2 linked regions of the Coraliomargarita algicola genome follow. Each later gene encodes a partner of the first gene's protein in a complex. Links are inferred from orthologs where the notes say so. Each region holds a gene or a part of one and is shown in the gene's direction. Other genes may lie near its edges.

The links. Proteins that work in one complex are often made in the same cells at the same time.
Region 2: the proteins of sufU (region 1) and SH580_RS20155 are in contact, whole or in part, in a solved structure (PDB 5XT5), measured with the Bacillus subtilis proteins. The link is inferred for Coraliomargarita algicola from one-to-one orthologs.

What each region holds. Positions count from the first base shown.
Region 1 is NZ_CP138858.1:3,339,407-3,347,330, forward strand. Bases 730-3,695 are described here. They hold sufU (Fe-S cluster assembly sulfur transfer protein SufU), read left to right. Parts: upstream 730-1,979; coding sequence 1,980-2,411; downstream 2,412-3,695. Other genes in these bases: SH580_RS13585 (thioredoxin domain-containing protein), read left to right, coding at 730-1,932; SH580_RS13595 (AsmA-like C-terminal region-containing protein), read right to left, coding at 2,400-3,695. In the rest of the region: more of SH580_RS13585, read left to right, coding at 1-729; more of SH580_RS13595, read right to left, coding at 3,696-5,138; SH580_RS13600 (DUF4340 domain-containing protein), read right to left, coding at 5,154-7,115; SH580_RS13605 (GldG family protein), read right to left, coding at 7,120-7,924. UniProt on the Bacillus subtilis protein: Part of the SUF-like system that mediates the biosynthesis of iron-sulfur (Fe-S) clusters. Acts as a sulfurtransferase and thus transfers sulfur from SufS to SufB.
Region 2 is NZ_CP138858.1:4,916,024-4,923,892, forward strand. Bases 2,090-5,000 are described here. They hold SH580_RS20155 (aminotransferase class V-fold PLP-dependent enzyme), read left to right. Parts: upstream 2,090-2,885; coding sequence 2,886-4,115; downstream 4,116-5,000. Other genes in these bases: SH580_RS20150 (hypothetical protein), read right to left, coding at 2,090-2,754; SH580_RS20160 (hypothetical protein), read left to right, coding at 4,134-4,616; SH580_RS20165 (metallophosphoesterase), read left to right, coding at 4,610-5,000. Outside these bases: SH580_RS20140 (alkaline phosphatase D family protein), read right to left, coding at 1-812; trpS (tryptophan--tRNA ligase), read left to right, coding at 973-2,034; more of SH580_RS20150, read right to left, coding at 2,047-2,089; more of SH580_RS20165, read left to right, coding at 5,001-5,077; SH580_RS20170 (hypothetical protein), read right to left, coding at 5,107-5,628; SH580_RS20175 (PEP-CTERM sorting domain-containing protein), read left to right, coding at 5,804-6,568; SH580_RS20180 (hypothetical protein), read right to left, coding at 6,970-7,653. UniProt on the Bacillus subtilis protein: Type II cysteine desulfurase that acts as the initial step in the SUF-like Fe-S cluster assembly pathway.

The sequences.
Region 1 (7,924 bases):
TGGGGCGAGGATGCACTACGGGCTGCGGAGGAATCTGGTAAGCCTTTGCTGGTTTCCATCGGCTACTCGGCTTGTCATTGGTGCCACGTGATGGCCCACGAGTGTTTCGAGGACGAATACATCGCTGGCATTATGAATAAGCACTTCATCTGCGTGAAGGTCGACCGCGAGGAGCGACCCGATGTGGATCAAGTTTACATGGAAGCGGTGCAAATGATTCAACAGCAGGGCGGTTGGCCGCTCAATGTCTTTTGCTTGCCCGACGGACGCCCCTTCTTTGGCGGCACTTATTTCCCCCCGGAAGATCGGGGGCAGGGGCTCATTCCTTGGCCTCAAATGTGCATGCGCATCGCCGACTTTTATAAGCGCTCCAAGGATGAGCTGATTGAAAACGCGGAAGCCATTCAAAAGAATATTCTGGCGGGCACTCAAGCGGCCAGCACGGGCGGTGCCTCCGGTGGGTGGCATTCGGATTTATTGATCGAGGCAGCCGTCGGCATCTGCGGCAATCACGACGATCAATACGGAGGCTTCGGCAGTGCGCCGAAATTCCCACCTTCGATGTCGCTTAATTTCCTGCGTGCTCTGAGGCCGCAGGCTCAGCCAGAGCTGGCTAAGCGCATCGACGATATCAGCCATATCACGCTGCGCGCCATGGCGCATGGTGGGTTGTTCGATCAATTTGGCGGCGGTTTCGCCCGCTATAGTGTCGATGCGCATTGGCTGATCCCGCACTTCGAGAAGATGCTCTATGATAATGCGCTGCTAATTGACGCCTACACACGTGGTTGGCTGGATACGCAGGACCCACTCTATGCTGCGGTGGTCGCAGAGACCATTGGCTGGCTGGAGCGGGAAATGTCGGCGCCGGGGGGTGGTTTTTATGCCGCACTCGATGCAGACAGTGAGGGCGAAGAAGGGCGTTACTATGTCTGGACGCCCGAGCAGGTCGACTCTGTGCTGGGGCCATCGCTGGCTCGCGAAGTGCGCGCCGCGTATAACATCACCGCCGAAGGCAACTTCGAGCATGGCAACAGTAATCCCGCACTGGTGGAGCCCGACTTTGCGGTGCGCGAAAAACTTGCCGATGCTCGCCGCCTACTGCGTGAGCATCGCGAGGCCGAACGTGTGTCGCCGGGGAGAGACACCAAGGTGAGCACCGCGTGGAATGCCATGATCATTCGTGCGCTTGCCGACGCGGGGTTTTATTTTAATCGCCCCGAATGGACGCAGCGCGCCCGCAATGCTGCTGATTTTCTATGGGATGCACTGGTCACAGAAAGCGACGAGGGCATTCAGCTCAAAGCGGTCTATTATGAAACCGGCGGTGCTCAGGTCGATGGTTTCTTGCACGACTACGCGCTGTTGGGCGAAGCTTGTCTGGCGCTGGCGTCCAAAATCGATTGGGTTGAGCCTGGCGCCTCTGCCATATACCAAGCCCGTGCGCAGACCTGTTTGGATCAAGCGTTGCAAGCGTTTACGGATGCGCATTCGGTCGGTTATTATTTCACCGCCGAGGGCACGGCGACTCCTGTGGCTCGCCGTAAAGAGTGGTTTGATAATGCGACACCGTCCGGCAATTCTGTGATGCTGCATGCGTTGAGCGGGCTCTACGCCTTGACTGGTGAGGGGCGCTACGCCGCTGAGTTTGAGGCGACCTTGCCCGCTTTTGCCGATTACGCGCGCAAAGTCGCCGCTGGTGTCGCGCATGGCCTCGAAGCTGCCGCGACTCAGCAGGCGGGTATCGTCGTGATTAAAGTCGGGCAGGGGGTGGAGCTCGCCGCTGTGCGCGACGGCCTCGCCGCGCAGCCTTGGCGCAGAACCTTCATCCAGCAAAGTGTCGACTTGCCAGCCAAACAGCTACAAGTCTGCCTGGGCACGCAATGTTTAGCGCCGACTGAAGACCTTGCCAAAGCAATCGCTTCAATCTAGCTGAAGGTGGGACTCCTGCCTCAACCGCCACATTTTTAACTTTTAAGATGTCCGACGATCTTCACGACCTCTATCAGTCGATCATTCTCGATCACAACAAGCGCCCGCGTCATTATGGTGTACTTGCTGAGGCGACGCATCATGCCGAAGGCTACAATCCACTCTGCGGTGATAAGATTACAGTCTTCCTGCGCATTGTAGACGATCGAATCGAAGCCATTCAATTCGAAGCAGCCTGTTGTGCGATCTGTAAGGCCAGCGCTTCGATGATGACAGAGGCGCTCTTGGGCCAAAGCTTGGCGGCAGGGGAATCGATCAATGCTGAGGTGAGTGCTCTCTTAAATTTGGATACGGACTGCCAGCCGAGTTTGGAAACATCGGGCGAGCTGGCATCACTGGCAGGGGTGCGTCAATTTCCCGCGCGCATCAAGTGCGCGACCCTTCCTTGGCATACCTATCAAGCAGCTCTACTCAAATAGTGGAATCAAATTGCGCGGATCGTAGAGGGAACGGAGCTTTTGCTTCTTTAGAGTTCCGGTGAGCTCAAATTCAAGCAGGTTGGGGAGCGGCTTTATGATTAGGTCGCTGATTTTGCGCAGGTTGGAGTCGGGGTTGCCTGAGTTGGCAAAAAGAGATACTTTGAGCCGCATGTTGAGGGCTTGGTCGCTGAGGCGCAGAGTGCCCGGTGCGTTGATTTGGGTGCGGGTGCCGTCGATACGCAAGGGATCGAAGTGGACGATGTCGTTTTCGTAGTGAAAGTCGCCACGCATTTGATTGAGGTTAAATGAGGTAAAGTTGAAGTATGTGTTCTGTAGGAATTTTGAGAGAGGTCCAAGTAATTGGATGGTGCCTAGTTGATCGTTACGAATCTCAAAATTCCCAAACCCTGTGTGTTTAAAGGGATCTTTGGTGGGGCCTTCTCCGTGGATCTGTATGTCTACGCGTGCGTCTTCCCGTTTCGTGGATGCGGGGGAGTTTGTGGCCGTCGTTTCCAGACTGTGCTCCAGATTGTCTAATTGTGGCAGGTCGCGCAGGGCTTGGTTTTGATCGGCGTCCTTGAGGCTGAATTCATAGCGCAAAGTGCTGTCAGAGTCCGGGGGCGTATAGATGTCGATTTGTGCGCTGCCTTGACCGTCTGCGTAGCCAAGCTCTACCTCGCGCAGGTGAGTGACGTGAGAGCGGCCGTAGAGGTCAAAGCTTAGGTGGTCGAGTGGCACACCTCTGAATTTGAGAGGAGAGTCGAGTGCTGCGGATAAATCGAAGAAGCTCTTGCCCTGATACTCAGGGTAGCGGCTGTTAAAGATCGCGCCTTTAAGTTTAGTGACGGGTAGGTCGTCGGTCTCAAAGTCGGCGATGATTTGGGCTGCCGTTCCTTTGAATAGTTTGGCTGCATCTTCCAGAGTCAGTTTCGCGTCCATATCGAGGCGTAGGGAGACTGGCCCTTTGCCGTCGCCAATGCGAGAGGCGAAGGCGAGCTTGCCGTGGGCCCAGCCTTGGCCACTGCGGGTGTGTATATCGCGCAACTCGCAATAAGGGCCGCGTCCGCGTACGATGAGTTCAGCCGCGTCGAATGCGATGTCGCGGTAGCTGACGTTGCTCGCTTCCGCATGCCCGTAGTAGAGGTCGGCGACCTTGCGCTGGGTATTGCCGTAGATGATGAAGTCACCCAAGCTGTAGTCTGTGCGACTGAAGTCGAAGTCCTTAAAAATGGAGCCCCACCAGCGTGGTAGGATTGCATTATAATCGTAGGGCACCGCTGTGCCGTATAGGGTGAGTTTGTAATCGTGGCTATGGCTATCCAAGCTGAACTTGAGGTCGATCCATTGCTTTTGACGGCGGAGATAGAGGTTATTTATAGTGTATTGCCCGTCTTGATACGTGGCGTGTGTATTGATGTGGTCGAAGGTTAAGTGATCGACTTTCAGAGCATCGACTTGAGCGTAGACTGCGGCATGGTTGAGTGAGAAACCCGTGTCGAAGTTCATCTGGACGTCTAAGTAAGGTGGGGTTTCGTAGGCGATGTCCGGGAGGCGGTCGCGTATGGTCTCTGGAGTCAGTGATGCGAGGTCGATACTGCCGCGGGCGCGCACATGACCACTGTGAGTGTGTGCATCGATACGACCCTTCAATGCGATCGCTCCATTTAGACTACGTGTGGAGCCGTGGAAGGCGATTTCCGGATAGTGCTTCGGGTTGATTTGGAGCGTTGGTGCGTCCAGTTCATAGTCTTGGAGTGTGATGCGCTTTGCGGCCAAGTTACACGGGGGCCAATGGCCGGAGAGTAGCCCATTTAGTTCGATTCGGGGGAATTCCGCGCTGAGGTCTTCTGCTTGTATTTGGAAGCGTGGCGCATCGAGTTCTGTGCATGTGAGTCGTGGGGCGGACAGGGGACGGATCGTGCCATCCTGGATTTGTATGCGTGCTTGTAGTTCTACATTGCTAGCCTGGACTTCAGGGTGTCGCAGTTGTCGACTGCTCAGATGTAGGTCGATGATTTGATCCTGTGTATCGGTGGATGTGTATGTGAACGCGACTGTTGGGGCTTTGAAGTAACTGATGCGCTTCTTGTATTGTGAGAATTGGGCGACTTGGCTGTAGAAATTTTGAGTCCATTCGCTGATGTTTGCTTCATTGAGATTCAAATTTTTGTAGCTCGCTTTGGCTTTGGCTGAGGCGCTTTGGGGTGATTGAAAATGGAAGCTGCCTCTCAGTCGAATGTCATCATTGAGTGCTGCAAAGCGCTCGACATTCCAATTGCCTGCATCGGGTGCGATGCGGAAGGCGATACGTTCCAATATGGCACGCCGGTATCCGTCAGGCGAATACACTGATGGAATGTACAAAGTGCCAGCTGTGAGCACCAGGCCAGCGGGGCTGGGCAGCTGGTTAAAACCTTGCCATGCGAGTTGGACTTCCAGGGCATCGGCTTCTAGCAGATTTTGCTGAATTTCGCTGGAGCGTAGTTTGACGCCGACGAGGGTTACTGAGCCGTCCAGTTGAAGGCGAAATTCATCGGCCGTGAAGATGATGCCGGGCGGTAATTTTTGGGCGATGACTTGGTGGCTCCAACCGGTGGGAAGTGGCAGGTAGCCATAGATGAGTATGCAGCCGATGACTAGGGCTTGCGTGATAAAGATCAGGAGCAGGCTGGCATCCCAAAATAGCTCCAGCAATGTGCTGAGGCGAAGCTTTTTAAGGAGGGCCATGGTGCACGCTGTGACTTACTCGCTGATCTTTGAATCGATCACTCCGGGGGCGGCGACGGGGGCGATGGTCTCGGGGGCGGGCACTGGGTTGCCTGCTTGGGCTTCAGGCGGAGTTTCCATATCGTCCGTTAGTTCATAGAGCGCGTCCAACAATGGCTGTGGGATCTCGAAAATGGCATTGTGCTGTTTAGAGCCGGCAACTTGAATGGTGCCGGATAGCCGCTTGGTGAACACGTATTCGCGTTTTTCTGTTCGGTAGGTGCCGCCGCCGGGGAGCTGTATGGTCGCGCTGAGTTTGAAGATCCAAGGAAGTGTTTTCTCCGAGTCGACGGGGTAGGCATCCGCGTAGTTGTCGAGCAGATAGCTCTTTACTTTAAAGTCGCGAATGGCGTCGATTAAGACGCGAATGTGTGGGCCACGTTGGCCTTCGAGCTGTTCCAGTAGATTGTCCCAACGAATACTGTCCTTGGGGAGCGTGTAGTCAAAGATTGTCTCTCCGGTCTCTAGTTGTGTTAGTTGCAAGGAGCTAATACGTGCAGAGGAGGGCAGTGTGTCGAGTGTGCGATTGCGGTAGTAGGAGGTGTTGAGTGGCACTATTTGTAGGGTCGGGCGCCGTTCGACCTGAAAGATGAAGTCGGCTTGATTGGTTTTCGCGTAGAGTGCCTCGTTGTCCTCCTCGGGGTGAGCGAGAGTCAGGACGAGGGGATCGCCTTGAACGAAACTGAGTGTGACGACGCGGCGCGGCTTATTGAAGCCTAGGCGTTCTGTATCGGTGGGGGAGGGGGCATCGACGGCGAAGCCGCTGGCACGCAAGTTGGAAAGTTCGTCCATCAGCTGCTGGATGATTGCCGGGTCTGCGCGGTGAGGTTGGATCTCATCTTCGCCCTTGCTTTCAAGCACCTGCCAGTCGCCTGTTTCCAGCTTTTGTAGTCGGATCTTGCGTCCGTTTTCAGAAATGTTGATTGCGGAGAGCGTCGCGTGATTAAAGTTTATGAAATTACGTTCGCGCAGAGCTTCCTGTGCTTCGCGCAGTGCATCGAAAGGGCGAGCCATTAGCGTAAACACTGCAGGGTTGTCTTCGAGTTTTGCGAAGTATTGAGGGGGGCCTTTTGCGTTGGGATCGAGGTTGCCGATGATCAGGGTCTGGCGGCGCTTGTTACCGTGGATGGTCACCTGCATGAAGGGAGTCTCTAGACCTTGTAGGATCGGATCGGCTTCGTTGCCTTCAATGAAGCGGACGACTTTGGCCGCGGTGAGTGTGTTGATGGTATTGTCCACGAGTGCGGGATCGGCCTTGGCAGCGAGCGGAGCTTCGAAACGCCATGTGCCATTATTGCGGGCCAGACGCACTTTGAGCGAGCTGCCATCTGCGGTGCTTTCGGAGCGAATTTGTAAGCCGAGTGCATCGACTTCGAAGACCGGAATGTCAAAAATCTCGCGAGTGCGCAGGTCATTGAGGTCGACCAGTAGACCGTCGATGACTTGACGATTAACAACAAATATCTCGCGTCCGTCAGGGCCGAGTAGATAGACGTTGTTTCCGATTTCAGTCAGTGTGCCGATGCTGAGCGATATGGTTTGCTCGCCCTCGGCGATTACCAGCCTGAGCAAAGGGTCGTCCAGACCGTAGTCTGCCAGAGTTTGCCCGGATTTTTCGATTTCATCGACGGGGAAGGAGGCGTCTTCTTCTAGAAACTGCAGTTGGTTGAGAATGCGGTTGATGGCAAAGTAGTTGGCCGACCATTGCATGGGCTGGGTGATGGTCCAGGTAGAGCCTTTCCGCTCCAGAATACGCGGGCTTTCCAGGCCGCGGCCGTGTAGTTCGATGCGGTCCGCATCGAGCAGTTCGCGGCCGATCTGTCCAGACAGGCCGCCGAGCTCGGGCTGCACCTGATTGGCCTGTTTGTTGAGGTAGGCGATGAGGCCGAAGGTAATGACGTTGAGCGCGAGTAGAAAGACTGTGAATTTGAAGCGCATGTTCTTAGCGGCGGCGGATGAGATAGATGAGCAAACCCAGCAGCGCGGTGGCTCCCGGTAGAATTGCAAAGTAAATGAGTATGCGGTTGAGGTCCCGCTCGCTCATGACGACTTGATAGCTTTCGAGTGGACGGGTAGCGATCTTGAGCAGGCTGTTTTTGGAGAGCGCCCAATTGATGGAATTGAAAAACAGGGTGCGGTTACCAAAGGCGCGTAGGCGGTTGTTGGTAATGAAGTCAGAATTACCAAAGGCGACAAAGCGGCCACCGGGGATGTTGATGCCGAGTTCAGTGCCTGCGGTGCGTGTGGATACCGTGGCGATGGTGATGGGGCCTTTGAGGTCGCGCCCCGCGTCGAATTGAATCGGGTCCTGCGTGCGGTAGTCGCGCTCGCCCCAGCTCTGATCGGAGGTGCCGATGATTTGAGTCACTTTGAGGCGGGGGTCTTTGAGCGAGCCGGGATCGGTGCGCATGGGGCGAGGTTGCCCGAAGAGCGCGGTGATCTGGTAGTCGACCAGTAGATTTGTAATGGGGTGTTCGGCGAAGCGACGGATGATGAGGTCGCCCCCTTGTGAGCGAAAGTCGGGGCCGTCGTCCACCACGACCATGTCGTCGGCGAGTACGCCCCAGTCGTAAAAGAGCTCTTCCATGCCATGGCGACGGCCGGGATCAATGAGCACGATCATGCGGCCATTACGCTCGTTCATGTAGCGGCGTAGTTTTTCCACTTCCTCGGGGAGTAGGCTGGCTTGTGGCGAGGGCACGACGATGAGGTCGGCGTCGGCGGGCACATTTTCATCCACTGCGAGG
Region 2 (7,869 bases), 1.6 Mb from region 1 along the record:
GCGTCGTCTTCCAATACGGAGATTTCGTGAATGTGTCGGTCGCCGCTAATGAGCACGGTGGGTTTGTGGCTTTGAGCGATCTGCTGGAGTAGCCATTCGCGGTCGGCGGGATAATCGGCCCATTTCTCGTATTTATGCTCAGATGAGATGATTTGCGTGCCGCTCACGAAAATGTGCAAATCTGCAGTGCTTTGCGCGAGAGCTCTTTCAATCCATTGGCGCTGCGTGTCGCCCAGTAAATCGGGCTGGTCGGATTTTCTGCTGGTGGCGAAGTAGCGATTGTCGAGCAGCAGTATTTTGGTGCGTTTGCCCTCGGGGCCAAAGTCGTAAGCGCCATAAATGCCTTCGCGCTGCCAGCGAGGATCATTGATCGGTACCTCCATGAAGCTGAGCGCGAGGTCCCTTGTGATTGCCTTTAGCGGGTAGGTGCTGACTGCGTTGTTCTTTCCGTAGTCGTGATCGTCCCAAGTGCCAATGATTGGAGTGTTCGCGCGAAACGCGGCGTAAGCGGGATGGGTATACTGGCTGGCATAGCGCTTGGTGATCCATTCACGGTTAACACTATATTTTTCCCTATGGCCGTCTGGACGCTCATACCAGTCTGCATAAATGTTGTCGCCACCCCAGATCCAGAGGTCGGGCTGCTGGTCGGCAATGATGGGCCACAGCGGCTGTGGCAACTCGTCTCGATTGCAGGAGCCAAAGGCGATGACTTCCAACGGGCTGTCGAAGTTATCGGGGAATTTTGCTGAGGCTGAAGAGAGCGCGAGGGCAAAAGTGGCGATGAGCAGAGTGTACATGGAGGAGCGCATGTCGCGAATCTGAATAATCTCGGATAGGTGGCAAGTTCGGAGATGTCGACACGCGATACAGTCGGCCGACGACGCTAAGTTGATTTGCGAAGAGACTCATTCATTTTACGGAAGAAGTTGGATTGACAAGCAGCCCGCCGCTGCCGTCAATCGCATGTCTATGAGCGAAGCAAAGCCAGTCATTCTCACCTGTGCCCAACCCACTGGGCAACTGACTCTCGGTAACTACCTTGGAGCCATTAAGAATTGGGCGACGATGCTCGACGACTACGAGTGCTATTTCGGTGTCGTTAATATGCATTCCATCACGGTGCCCTATACGCCGACAGATTTGCGTAAAAATACACTGTCGTGTGTCGCCCAATACATCGCATGCGGCTTAGATCCTGAGCGCTCAAATATCTTCGTTCAGTCGCACGTGATCGGACACACCGAGTTGGCTTGGTTGCTCAGCTGTATCACACCCATCGGCGACTTGCAGCGCATGACGCAGTTTAAGGAAAAAGCCGCTAAGCTCGGCTTCAATGTGGGGGAGGGGAACGACCTGAAATTTACCCACGAAGGCGCACGCGCCGGCGCTTCGGTCAACTCTGGGCTGCTGATGTATCCCGTGCTGATGGCGGCTGACATCCTTCTCTACAATGCCGACGCTGTGCCCGTGGGGAACGACCAGCGCCAGCACTTGGAGCTCTGCCGCGATCTAGCGCAGCGTTTTAATCACAAATACTCTGACACCTTTACCATTCCCGAGGCGTTCATCCCCAAAGAGGGCGCGCGTATCATGTCGCTACAAGACCCTGAGCGCAAAATGTCGAAGAGTGACGACAATCAAAACGCTACGCTTTACCTCCTCGACGAGCCGTCCAAGCTTAAGAAGAAGATCATGAGCGCGGTGACGGACTCTGGTAGTGAGATTGTCGCCGGCGACGACAAGCCCGGCGTTTCCAATCTGCTACAGATCTACTCCGCTATGAGCGGACGCACCGTTGCCGACATTGAAGAGTCGCTGAAGGGAGAGGGCTATGGCACCTTGAAAAAGGAAGTCGCCGACGCGGTGATCAGCGTGCTCGAACCCGTGCAAGCAAAGTATCACGACTTGATCCAAGATAAAGCGTATCTCGAAGGCGTGCTCAAATCTGGTGCCGAAGCCGCGCAAAAACGCGCCTACAAGGTGCTGGGTAAAGCCTATCGTAAGGCCGGCTTTGTGGAACGTCCGCGATAAAATTTATGTTTTCTATTCTGTTGATGCGCCTCCGAAGTCGACGACTTCTGGGTAGATCTGGCCAGTCGCTCCGATCTTAAATAGGTAAACTTTGCCTGTTTCCATGCGTGTGTAGATCGCATTGCCGAAGACCGCGGTGATGCCATATTGGCTGAGGCGCTCGGGATCGTTGGCGAGGCTCCAAATGGCCTCCCAAAACACTGTGCGATCTTTCACTTTCAACGATCTGCTGATCGCATGATAGCGCTCGGGCGCGTTGCCAGGTATCTGGATGGGCTCGCCTTGATCGGGTGCGGTTTGCTCTCCGTAGATACGCCGCCAAAGGTAGAGCGCTCGCTCTTTGCCAGCGCGCACATTGGCATCGCTAAATTTCACGATCAGGGCGTCGAAATGCACCACATTGCCCTGGATTGTATAAATGTGCTCATCGACGATCTCTTTGGGGTTGCCAGCAGCAGTTTGGACAAACTTCAGCACCGTGGTCAGCTGCCCCAGGGCATTTGTTTCCTGTGAAATCACAGTGGCAAAGCCGATCTGCTCCTCTTGGCTTAGGTTGGTGAGTGCCTTATTTAATTCATGATTCTCAGTGAGCAGGCTATGAATACTGGAACTAGAGAGATAAAATGAAAGGCCTAGTATCGCTGCGACTAGTAGGGCTGTGAGCCCCACTAGCATAGCCAGTATCTTTCCTCCATTGCGGTTGATCATCGTATAAGTCATGCGGATTCGTCTAAAAACGCCAACTCTATCTGAGCTGGTCTTATTATTTTGGTGTATCCGGATTGCAGGCTGTGACTTCTTTTACCTTTTCAGTTGAGATTCTTTCGCGACAAGCGACAGTTCTTTGCGTGATGACTGCATCAACATTTGATTACACCCGCGTGCGCGCGGATTTTCCAATTCTCTTTTCTGAGGTTCGGGGCAAGCCTTTGACTTATTTGGACAACGGAGCCACTTCGCAAAAGCCTGCCTCTGTGATTGAGGCGATCGATCGCTACTACCGAGCGGAGAATTCCAATATTCACCGAGGGGTCCACTATCTTAGTGAGAAGGCGACCGATGCTTACGAATCTGCACGCGCGAAGGTGGCTCAGTTTATTGCTGCGCCAGATCCCGACGAAATTATTTTTGTACGCGGAGCGACCGAGGGCATCAATCTAGTGGCGCATGGTTTTATAGAGACTCAACTTTCGGAGGGAGATGAGATTCTCATCACCCACATGGAGCATCACGCCAATATTGTGCCATGGCAAATCGCTGCCGAAAAGACCGGCGCCATACTCAAGGTAGTGCCGGTGAACGATACCGGAGAGCTCGATTTGGAAGCGTTCACGGACTTGCTTAGCGAGCGCACTAAACTGGTCGCAATGGTGCATGTTTCCAATGCCTTGGGCACTATCAATCCCGCGAAGGCTTTGATTCAAGAAGCGCACGCGCGCGGAGTGCCCGTGCTGCTGGATGGCTGCCAATCGGTGCCGCATATGCCGGTGGACGTGGCTGAGCTGGGCTGCGACTTTTTTGTCTTTTCAGGGCATAAAGTCTTTGGTCCCACGGGAGTCGGCGTCCTCTGGGGGAAGCGTGAATGGTTAGAGCGCTTTCCGCCTTATCAAAGCGGGGGCGATATGATTGAGCGGGTGGACTTCGATGGCACGACTTATAAGGGGATTCCTGGTAAATTTGAGGCCGGCACGCCTCACATCGAAGGAGTCATCGGTCTCGCGGCAGCGATCGATTATGTCAATCGCATCGATCGTGCGGGAGCACTTGCGCATGAGCAGGCCTTGCTGATCGATGCCACTGAAAAGCTTTCCGCTGTGGATGGTTTGCGTATTATAGGAACCGCGCAGCAAAAGGCCTCTATTCTTTCGTTTGTGATTAATGAGATCCATCCGCACGATATCGGGACTTTCCTGGACGCCGATGGCGTTGCGGTCAGAGCCGGGCACCATTGCACGCAACCACTGTTGAAGCGTTATGGCGTGCCAGCTACGGCCCGGGCCTCTTTTTCGTTTTACAATAACTTTGAAGATGTTGATCGTTTAGTCTCAGCTGTCACCAAAATGCAGCGTTTCTTCGGATAATTAATCGTATCGTTTGCTATGTCCTCTCATGAAGAACTTAAATCGTATGCCGCTCGTCTAGGGGAGGCTGAGTTTTCGGCGCGTATGGCTGCGGAAAAACACATGCGTGAACGCCGGGGAGAGGGGCAGGGCAAGGGCATTTTTCGTTTCGAGCACAAGTTTAATACGTATGCGGTGATACGTTTCTGCTTGAAGATGAGCGGCTTTTGGAACCGAGCTGTTCGTAACTATTTTGATATTCAAGTTGTGCGCCGCGAGGTGCATCTCGCCAAGCTTCCGCCTGAGTTCGATGGCTATACGATACTTCAGCTCACCGATTTGCATGCGGATTTACATGCCGATTTTCCTGCGAAGCTGAAGCAAGTGATCGCTCCTTTGGCCTATGATTGCCTGGTCATGACTGGTGACTTCCGAACCTGTATTTTGGGGATCATTCAGGTGCGACAGCGGCGACGATTGAGATCGTTTCCGATGTCAAGGCGCCTAAATATGCGATCTTAGGCAATCACGATAGTTTGGCGAAAGTTCCTGCGATGGAGGCAGCGGGCATACGCTTTCTATTGAATGAAAACGTCGTGCTCCGACGAGGTGATGCGGAGCTATATTTGATCGGTATCGACGATCCTAATTTTTATAAAACGCACAGCTTCGAGCGCGCGCTCAGAGGCGTGCCCGTGCAGGCGACTAAAGTATTACTATCGCACTCTCCGCAAACTCACGCCCTCGCGGCCGAGCATGGCATTGATTTTCTTATGGCCGGTCACACGCATGGTGGCCAAATCTGTATGCCTGGAGGGCATATTCTGATGCATGACGGCAGTTCGCCGCGTCATTTGCTCGCTGGGGCCTGGACCGAAGGTACGCTTCAGGGATATACCAGCCGTGGCACGGGGGCCAGTGGTCTACCGGCTCGGATTAATTGTCCCTCGGAGGTGACTTTACACACGCTGCGTTGCGGCTAAGTCTGCTTGAACTGACAGATGGCAGTCGCTTAATCTGCAACTTTTTCAGTATTTCCCAGTAATTCGGTCGATCCTGCCCGACGAAACATGAAAGGTTTGCGAATCCAGCCAACGATGCCGGATTCTTCTTGTTTGATTTCAGCTTCCGCTTCGTTGATTGCGCTCTCCCATGCCGAGCTGAACCCCGGAGCCCTGGCGTTCATCACGCGAATCGCTTTTTCATATAGGTGCAGGGTGCGAATTTCCACTCGTCCGGGCTTTTGCTTTAAGGCACCAATGGTTTGACTCAAGTTTTGGTTGGTTTGCTGCAAAGCTACCAGTTCCTCCTTGAGGGATTCATTACCCTTGGCGGTAATCTCCATTTGAGTGTGGAGATGTCCCTTTAATGTCGCAATTTCTCGATTTAATTGGGCCGCTTGCGCCGCAGTGGTCGAACGTTCTGCACGTAGCTTTCCGAGTGATCGCAACCAGATGATTAAGGCTGCGATCAGTCCTATACAAAGGCCGATGACCAAGGGATGGGTGAAAATGTTGATGAGCATTTCTTTCATACGATGAGAAAATACTGAAATTATGAGTTTTGGCGAATTAAACTATACACAGCTAGGTTGTATTCTTGTAAAAACCGCTTTTAGTTGGACGTGAAGGCGAATTTGATTGACCAATTTTGGATATAGGGGTAATTACCTATTTATATTTCGTTTAAATTACGTATTTTACTTGGGCATGAAACTTATAAATCGAGCGCTTACAACCACGACATTAGCACTTGCAGCGTGCAGCAGTGTTGAGGCCGCATTTGAAATGAATATTGTTGGTGTACTGCCTCCGACGGTGGGCACGGTGGAGCCCGGTGGCACTGTAGTGACGCCAGTCAATGGTGCGCAAGCTCAGTTTGAACTCAGTTTGTTGGATACGGATACAATGGCGACATCTACGGGCTATTTGCAGGTGACACTCGATAGCTTTACTTCGGATTTAACAAAACACAGTATCACCACTGGACAAGGGCATTCCGATCGTGTCGGCATTTTGATTGAAGGCGGAAGTAATCGTTCAGCGACCTACACTTTCAGTTTTTACCAAGACTCCGATTTTTTGGTTCCACTTGAGTTGGATTTTGTGATGCAGGTGGCTGACATTGATAGTTCAGAGCAATTTTCTGTGAGTGATGCTGCTTTTAGCGGATATACACTTAGCTCTGGTACGCAATTAGTAGAGTTGTATCCGGTCGCACCTGGTTTCATCGGCTTGACTAATTCTGCAGGGGAGAACCCAGATAAGGCAAATCCACAGGCTGCTGCAAATTTTCAGAGTATTGCAAATGTCAGTAGCTTTCAGGTGATCGTAGCGGGTTCGGCTACAGGCTACGGAAGCGAATTTCAATTCGACTTCACGCCCGACATTGTGGTGCCGGAGCCATCCACTTACGCATGCTTATTGGGTATTGTTGCGTTTTCGACTGTGGCGCTACGCCGACGTAGGTTCTAGTCGTATTTCAGATATTACAGCTCTTTTATAATCGAAGGCCACGGGGATCAATTATCTCCGTGGCTTTTTTTTGTATCTATGATACCCGTCGGTTGAAGAGCAGTATACTTTTATATGGATTAGCTTAAGCGTAGCGATACTTTAGAGCCTGATTCGTGGATAGAGGCAGGGGCTAGCCACGAATTATTATCTGATGAGGGAGAGACTGAAATCTGGCGGGCACATATTCCAATGCTGTCTGATTGGACGAAGGAGTTCTTTCAGATAGAAGTCGATAAGAAATAGTCTACTGACACCTTCACCTTGGATGCATGAAAAAGCCCCGTCGCTTTGTCGCGACGGGGCTTACCCTAATAACCCTATATGAAAAAGTCTTTAAGACTTTGAACTGTTTTCTACTGTTAGCTGCGGCGTCGAATCATGATGGAAGTCAGTGCTAGCAGGCCTGCGATGGCTGCAAAAGTAGATGGCTCGGGGATTTGTGTGAGTGTGACATTATCCACATAGACTGCGTTGCCCGCATCACGGCCAAACTTATCAACTCCGCCACTGTTATAGGTGTAAAACTTTAGCGATAGGCTGCTGTTGATATTCGCAGCTGTTAGTGTGGTAAATCCGATCGTTGCGAGGTTGAGTGATACGTGGGTGAATCCCGTGTCAGTTATGTTGAGATTGCTCACAGTTTGATTGACACTGTTTCCGTCAAATCTGACATCCAACAAAAGTGTTTGGGGTGAAGAGGTTAGACCCAGAGCCGATATATCAAATTCGAGGTTGTAGTCTGCTGCATTTTCGCTGGTTGCCAAGGTGCCCGTTGCTTGTTGGTTGGTGAACATGTTGAGTGCATATTGTTCAGGATCTGTCACTGCACTGGCATCAAACTCCAAGCTCAAGGCTGCGCCTGTGAGTCCATTGGTGTTGCCACTATCAGAGAAGGTGTAGGTGACTCCGGTCGCAGTAGTTGAATCATTCTGGCTGTAGGGGGAGAAGGTGTCGTAGTCGGTGCTGTAGATGGTTTGCGCCGACAAGTATGATACGCTGCCGATGAGCGCAATGGCTGTGAGTAGTGTGGATGTAGTTTTCATTATGTAGTTTATGTTGATTTTAGGGGATATATTGAAGTGAGATTCATGCACAGGTTGTGACTATTAATGAATCTAGACAGATGTGATTCGCGGTCAATCGCTCGACTGTTGCGAATAGATTGCCCATTGAGAGCGAGTTACTTACGGGATTTTACTCGCCTATCAATTGTGAGCACGAATCCGCTGTACTGCATCGCGATTTTGCGGGCTTGGAGG